2 linked regions of the Halorhodospira halophila genome follow. The protein of the gene in region 1 interacts with the protein of each later gene in a pairwise test. Links are inferred from orthologs where the notes say so. Each region holds a gene or a part of one and is shown in the gene's direction. Other genes may lie near its edges.

What was found. The genes of interacting proteins can lie anywhere in the genome.
Region 2: the proteins of recJ (region 1) and CCR79_RS13330 interact in binary tests that used the Escherichia coli proteins (3 or more experiments, as listed by UniProt). The link is inferred for Halorhodospira halophila from one-to-one orthologs.

What each region holds. Positions count from the first base shown.
Region 1 is NZ_NHSN01000002.1:67,599-71,194, reverse strand. What follows is about bases 336-3,335. They hold recJ (single-stranded-DNA-specific exonuclease RecJ), read left to right. Parts: upstream 336-968; coding sequence 969-2,702; downstream 2,703-3,335. Other genes in these bases: CCR79_RS00980 (carboxy terminal-processing peptidase), read right to left, coding at 2,742-3,335; CCR79_RS00990 (hypothetical protein), read left to right, coding at 336-976. In the rest of the region: more of CCR79_RS00990, read left to right, coding at 1-335; more of CCR79_RS00980, read right to left, coding at 3,336-3,596. UniProt on the Escherichia coli protein: Single-stranded-DNA-specific exonuclease.
Region 2 is NZ_NHSN01000044.1:12,964-15,953, forward strand. It holds CCR79_RS13330 (DNA topoisomerase III), read left to right. Parts: upstream 1-379; coding sequence 380-2,602; downstream 2,603-2,990. Other genes in the region: CCR79_RS13325 (hypothetical protein), read left to right, coding at 1-374; CCR79_RS13335 (hypothetical protein), read left to right, coding at 2,607-2,831.

The sequences.
Region 1 (3,596 bases):
GATTCCGGGGCTGCTCGGGCCGCTTCCCGGGCGGCTGCCTCCCGGGGTGCTGGCACGCCAGCCGGCGCTGGAGACCTGGCTGGCCCGGGGCCGGCACGGCCCCTTGACGCCGTCGCCGGTGCCCGAGGCGGCCGGTGCCCTGGGATGGCTGGCCGACGGCGGGGATCCGGGCTGTGAGGCTTACTGGAGCCGTGCGCAGCCATTGCACCTGCGCCCGGAGGCAGCGGGTGTGCGCCTGGTGCAGGTCGCGATCAACGAGTTCGAGGCCGCGCGGCTGGAGACCGATCTGGCCGATCTGCTGGCCGGACGGCGCGTGCAGCTGCACCGGACATCCGCCGGGCGTTGGTACTTGCAGAGCCAGGCGCCGCTGCCGGAACGTCCCGCACCGGAACAAGTCTGCGGCCGTTTCATCGACGCCTACCTGCCGCGGGGAGGCGACGCCCTGAGGTGGGCGACGCTCTTCAACGAAGTCGAGATGGCCCTGTGTGACCACCCGGTCAACCGCGATCGGGAAGAGCGCGGCGAGCCGCCCATCAACGCCCTGTGGGCGTGGGGTAGCGGGCGGTGCCCTACGCCCCCGGCGTCGTTTCCCTGGCAGCGCCTGTTCAGCGACGATCCGGCCTGGTTGGGGCTCGGGGTGCTGGCTGGGGCCGAGGTGGCGGATCTGGCTGGATCGACGCCCATCCTCCCGGGGCCGGATACGCTGGTCGCGGTCCCTTGGGCGGAGCAGGCGCTGGCCGTGGATGATGGGGCGGCGTGGATCGACGCCGTGGCGGCGGTTGAGCGCGCGATCGCCGCGCCGGCGCTGGTGGCGCTGCGCGAGGCCGCTGCGCAGGGGTCGCGCTGGGATGCGCTGGAACTGTGTTTTCGGGCCGATGACCACGGTGTCACTTTGGGACGGCGGGAGCTGCGTCGGTTCTGGCGCCGGCCCCGGCCCCTCGGCGCCTGGGTCCGGGAGGGCGGCGAGGATGCCTGAGCGCATCCGGCGGCGTCCGGCGGGTGCACTTCCGGACGGCGTTGCGCAGGACCTGCACCCGGTCCTGCGGCGGGTCTATCAGCGCCGCGGCCTACGCGATGCCGCGGAGCTGGATCTGAGCCTGCGGCGGCTGCAACCGCCGACCGGCATGGCCGATCTGGACCGTGCGGTGGCTGCGCTGGTTCCGGCCCTGAGCCGGGGCCAGCGCATCGTGGTCGTCGGCGATTACGATGCCGACGGGGCGACAGCGACCGCGCTCATGGTCCTTGCGCTCCGACGTCTCGCTGCGGCGGCTGGCGGTGATCCGACGGCCGTCCAGTCTTTCGTTCCGGATCGGTTCTCGCTGGGCTACGGCTTGAGCGCGGCCGTCGTCGAACGGCTGCGCCCCACGGAGCCGGCCTGGCTGGTGACGGTGGATAACGGCGTCAGCAGTCTGGAGGGGGTCGCTGCGGCACACCAGGCGGGCATGGGTGTGGTGGTGACTGATCACCACGCGCCCGGCGCAGCGTTGCCGGCCGCCGAGGCGGTTGTGGATCCGCTACGCGATGACGACCACTTCCCGAGTACGGCCCTGGCCGGGGTGGGCGTGGCTTTCTACCTGGCTCTGGCGCTGCAGCGTGGCCTTGCGGCGGACGGGTGGCTCCGCGAGGAACCGGTCTCGCTGCTGGGGCTGCTGGATCTGGTCGCCGTGGGGACCGTGGCAGACCTGGTTCCGTTAGATCACAACAACCGCATCCTCGTCGAGCAGGGACTGCGCCGGATCCGCGCCGGTGTTGCCCGTCCCGGCATCGTCGCGCTGCTGGAGCAGGCCGGCCGCGAGCCTGCCGAGGCGACGGCGGCCGATCTGGCTTTCGCCGTCGGGCCGCGCCTGAATGCAGCCGGGCGCATGGACGACATGACCGCCGGGGTCGAGTGCCTGCTCGAGGAAGATCCGCATCGAGCCCGGGAGCGGGCGGTCGCGCTGGATGACCTGAATCGTCAGCGCCGCGCGGTGGAGTCGCAGATGACTGAGGAGGCACTGGCCGGGCTCGAGGCCCGCGCCGAGGATGTAGGCCTCGGCGTGTGCGTGGCGGCGGAGGGCTGGCACCAGGGGGTGACCGGGATCCTCGCTTCGAGGTTGAAAGAGCGCTATCACCGCCCGGCGGTGGCTTTCGCTCCGGCAGACCAGGGGATGCTGCGCGGCTCAGCGCGCTCGGTGCCCGGGCTGCATATCCGCGACCTATTGGCGCGCATCCACGGGCGTTCGCCAAAGCTGATCGAGTGTTTCGGCGGGCACGCGATGGCCGCTGGACTCACCATCGAATCCGGGCAGCTGGATGCGTTCCGCCGCGAGTTCGCCGGTGCGCTGGATGAGGCGCTGGGTGGTGAGTTGCCCGAGCTGCGTGTGGAGACCGACGGCGAGTTGCAACCGGAGGAGCTCAACCTGGAGACGGCCTGGGCCCTGCGCTACGGCGGTCCCTGGGGCCAGGGGTTCCCCGAGCCGTGCTTTGACGGCGTTTTCCGGATCCGTCAGAGCCGGGAACTGCGCGGTGGCCACCTGCGGCTGGAGCTGGATGCTGACCATGGCAATGGGCCCACTGTCCCGGCCATCGCCTTCGGTGGGGTCGAACGGGGTTGGAACCAACTGGAGGGTCCGGTTCGCGCGATCTACCGCCCGGAGGTCAACCGGTTTCGTGGCAGTGTCACCCTGCAGCTGCGCATCGAGTACCTAACCACCGCAGGTTGACCGGGAGGCGGGCCGTCCGGCCGCCTCCCGGCTCCGGTCTCAGTCTTCTTCCCGGGCCTCCGCGGTGAGGACCTCGTCGCCCGCTTCGCGCAGGAGCTGCGCAAAATCGGCGATGATCGCTGCGCTGGCATTGAGCAGGGCGTCCGGCAGCTCATCCGCGTCAACATCCGCGTAACGCTCCACCGGCTCCTTGCCGTGGGCCTTGCGGCGCTCATTGTGAAGCTCCAGCAACCGCTCCTCGCGTACCTTCTGCTCCTCCTGCCGGGTGGCCTTGTTCAGGGCGACCGAGGTGTCCTCCCGTATCTCGCGCTTGGCCTCAAGCTCCCGCTCCAGGGCGCGGAAGGTCTCGGTCTGATCCATCCGTGTCTGGTGGCGACGGGCCAGTTCGTCGATGATTGTCTCGAGTTCGATATGCACCGTGACATCGAGCCCGGCGATCTCCGTTGCCGGCAGCGGGTTCCGGGTGGCGCGCTCGCCGAACTCCTCGTGGCTGAACTCCGAGGGCAGGTGGATATCCGGTTTGACGCCCTCGAGCTGCGTGCTCTCGCCGGTGACCCGGTAAAACTGGGCCAGAGTCAGCTTGAGCTGCCCGGAACGCTCCTCGCCGGGGATGGCGTAATTGTCCAGGCCGATCATCTGCTGCACCGTGCCCTTGCCGAAGGTCTGGTCGCCGAGGACGATGCCCCGTCCGTAGTCTTTAATGGCCGCGGCGAAGATCTCGGAAGCCGATGCGCTGCGTCGATCGACCAGCACCCCCAGGGGCCCATCGTAGGCCGGCTCGCCCCTGGATTCGCCAACCTGCTCGGGGTGGCCGCGGGCGTCGCGAACCTGCACTGCCGGTCCGCCGCCGGTGAACATGGCGGTGAGGGCGGTGGCCTCGCGCAGGGCCCCCCC
Region 2 (2,990 bases), on another replicon or contig:
ATGGGTATGTGATCGCCTACGAGGAGCTCGTGGATCTCGATGTCGATACCGCGTACAACCGCGTGCGCCAAACCTTCGACTACGAGGCACCGGCCCAGCGTCTTCACGCCGAGGGGGCTGAGGACATAGGTATCTACCATTACGTCAGCCAGCCTGGTGCCTACTACTCGCTGCGTGACCTCACCGACATCGGCGACGACCAGGTCGTCCTCCAGATCGAGTTGCAGCGCGAGCAGGATCGAACCCGCGTTCAGGCAGCGTACCACCAGGCTTTCGGTGGCACCGGACGCCCCGAGGATCACGCACCGTGGCCTTCCGATCCCGAGGCGTTCGAGCGCAATCTCACCGAGCAGCTTGAGGGCGCCCTGGAGTAAAGGCCATGCAGCTTTACCTCTGCGAGAAGCCTTCTCAGGCCCGGGACATCGCCCGCGAGCTGGGTGCCACACGCCGCGACGCCGGGTGCCAGCATGGCCCCGGCGTCGCGGTGACGTGGGGCTTCGGCCACCTGCTTGCCATGGCACCGCCCGAGGCCTACGACGAGCAGCTGCGCCAGTGGCGGCTCGAGACCCTACCGATCCTCCCGCGGCAGTGGCAGCTGCAGGTTCGGCCTAAGGCCAAAGAGCAGTACTGCATCGTCAAGCGTCTACTGAGCCAGGCCGACGAGGTGGTCCTGGCGACGGACGCAGACCGTGAAGGGGAGACCATCGGGCGCGAGATCCTGGATCATGCCGGCTACCGTGGCCCTGTGCGGCGACTGTGGCTGTCGGCCCTTGATCCAGCCAGCATACGCCAGGCGCTGGCGCAGCTTCTCGACGGCAACCGCACCGAGCCGCTGTACCAGGCCGGGCTGGCCCGGTCTCGAGCCGACTGGCTCATCGGTATGAATCTGACCCGGGCCTTCACCCTGACCGCCCAGCAGCGCGGCCACCAGGGCGTGCTCTCCGTCGGCCGGGTCCAGACCCCGACGCTGCGGCTTGTCGTCGAGCGTGATCGCGCCATCGAGCAGTTCCGGCCACACCCCTACTACGAGGTCCATGTCCAATGCCGCCACGCCCAGGGCGCCTGGACGGCTAGGTGGCAGCCAACGGGACAGCGGGATAGCGAGGGCCGCTGCATCGACCGCTCAGCCGCGCAGGCCGCCGCCGAACGCACCGAGGGCGCTGACGCGCAGGTGACTCGGGCGCAGACCGAGCGCCATCGGGCGTCCCCACCGCTGCCGCTGGACCTCTCGAGCCTGCAACAAGCCGGGGACCAGCGCTGGGGCGATTCCGCCCAGGAGGTGCTCGACGCGGCCCAGGCCCTTTACGAGCGCCATAAAGCAATCACCTACCCCCGTACCGACTGCCGCTACCTGCCAACCAGCCAACATGTTGAGGCGACCCAGGTGCTCCAGGCCCTGGCGAGTTCGGACCCAACGATCTTGGAGCAGGTCGAGGGCGCCGATCCTCAGCGCCGCTCTCGGGCCTGGAACGACGAGAAGATCACCGCTCACCACGCGATCATTCCGACCGGCGCGGCGATCGACGTCTCGGCAATGAACCAACGCGAACGCCGGCTCTACGAGCTCATCCGGGCCCACTACCTGGCACAGTTCTATCCGCCCTGCGAGTACGACGAGGCCGTAATCGAGGTCGCGACCGCTACCGATACCTTCGCCGCCAAGGGCCGCTCCATCCGCGTCTCCGGCTGGCGAGCCGTACTAGGCCAGGACCGCGCCGGAGAGCAGGAGCAACCACTACCGCCGGTCCATGAGCAGGACCCGGTACGCCTCGAGGCAGCCGAGCTCCAGGAGCGCGAAACGAAACCACCGCGCCCCTACACAGCCGGCACGTTGCTCGCGGCGATGAAGCGCGTCGCCGACGTCGTCGAGGATCCCCAGCTGCGGAAGACGCTCAAGGAGACGAGCGGCATCGGCACTGAGGCAACCCGGGCCGGCATCATCGAGACCCTGCAACAGCGCGGGTACCTGGTGCGCCGCAAGCGCGCGCTCCGCGCCACTGAGGCCGGCCGCGCCCTGATCGACGCTGTTCCTGAGGAGGTGAGCGATCCCGCGACGACAGCCCGTTGGGAGGAGGCGCTGGGCGAGATCGCCGATGGGCGCGGCGACATGGCTGCGTTCCTGGAGCAGCAGGCCGCATGGGTTCATAGCCTGGTGCGCCAGGTCCAGAACGCCGGCTCCGAGGCCATCGCCATCGATGGCGCCGAGACTCACCCCTGCCCTTCCTGCGGCCGGCCAATGCGCCGGCGCAAAGGCAAGCACGGCGCGTTCTGGGGCTGCAGCGGCTACCCCGACTGCACGGCGACGCGCCCGGATGCGAACGGAAAGCCGGCTGAGCCCAAGCAGAATCGCTCGATCGGCGAGTGTGGCTGCGGGGGGACCATCTACGCGAAAGCCCGTGCGTGGCAGTGCGATACCTGCCAGGCGCGGGTCTGGCATGAGACGGCCGGCAAAAAACTTACCGAGCGCCAAGCCCAGGCGCTCCTCGCCGGCCAGACGGTGCATCTGCGGGGGCTGCGCAGCCGCAAGACCGGCAAACGCTTCGATGCCCCCGCGCGCGTGGAGCAAGGTCAGCTGAAGCTGATCTTTGAGCAGCGGAGGTAGAGCAATGCGTGTGGTGACATTCGATCAGCAGCGACGAGGCTACTGCGCACCGACCGCCTGGGTTCGACACCCCCTGCACGGCGAATGCGAGGTCCTGGACTACGATCCCGATGACCCTCTGCGCCGGACGCTATTGCGCATCGATGACGGCGTGTGGGTGCAGGCCGACGTGCGGGAACTGACTCAAGTTGAGCCGGCGATCGAGGAGCACTTGACAAGCCTCTGGTGACAAGGTTCGCTATTTCTTAGGAGGCCCGCCGTGAGCTGATCACGGCACACCAAGCCCCGCCCGACCCGGGCAGCGGGGCGCCGGCCATCAGGCCGGTCGGGTCATCAGCTCCACGCAACTCACCCTGCTGGGGAAGCGCTCCCTGGCAGGGATGGCGCC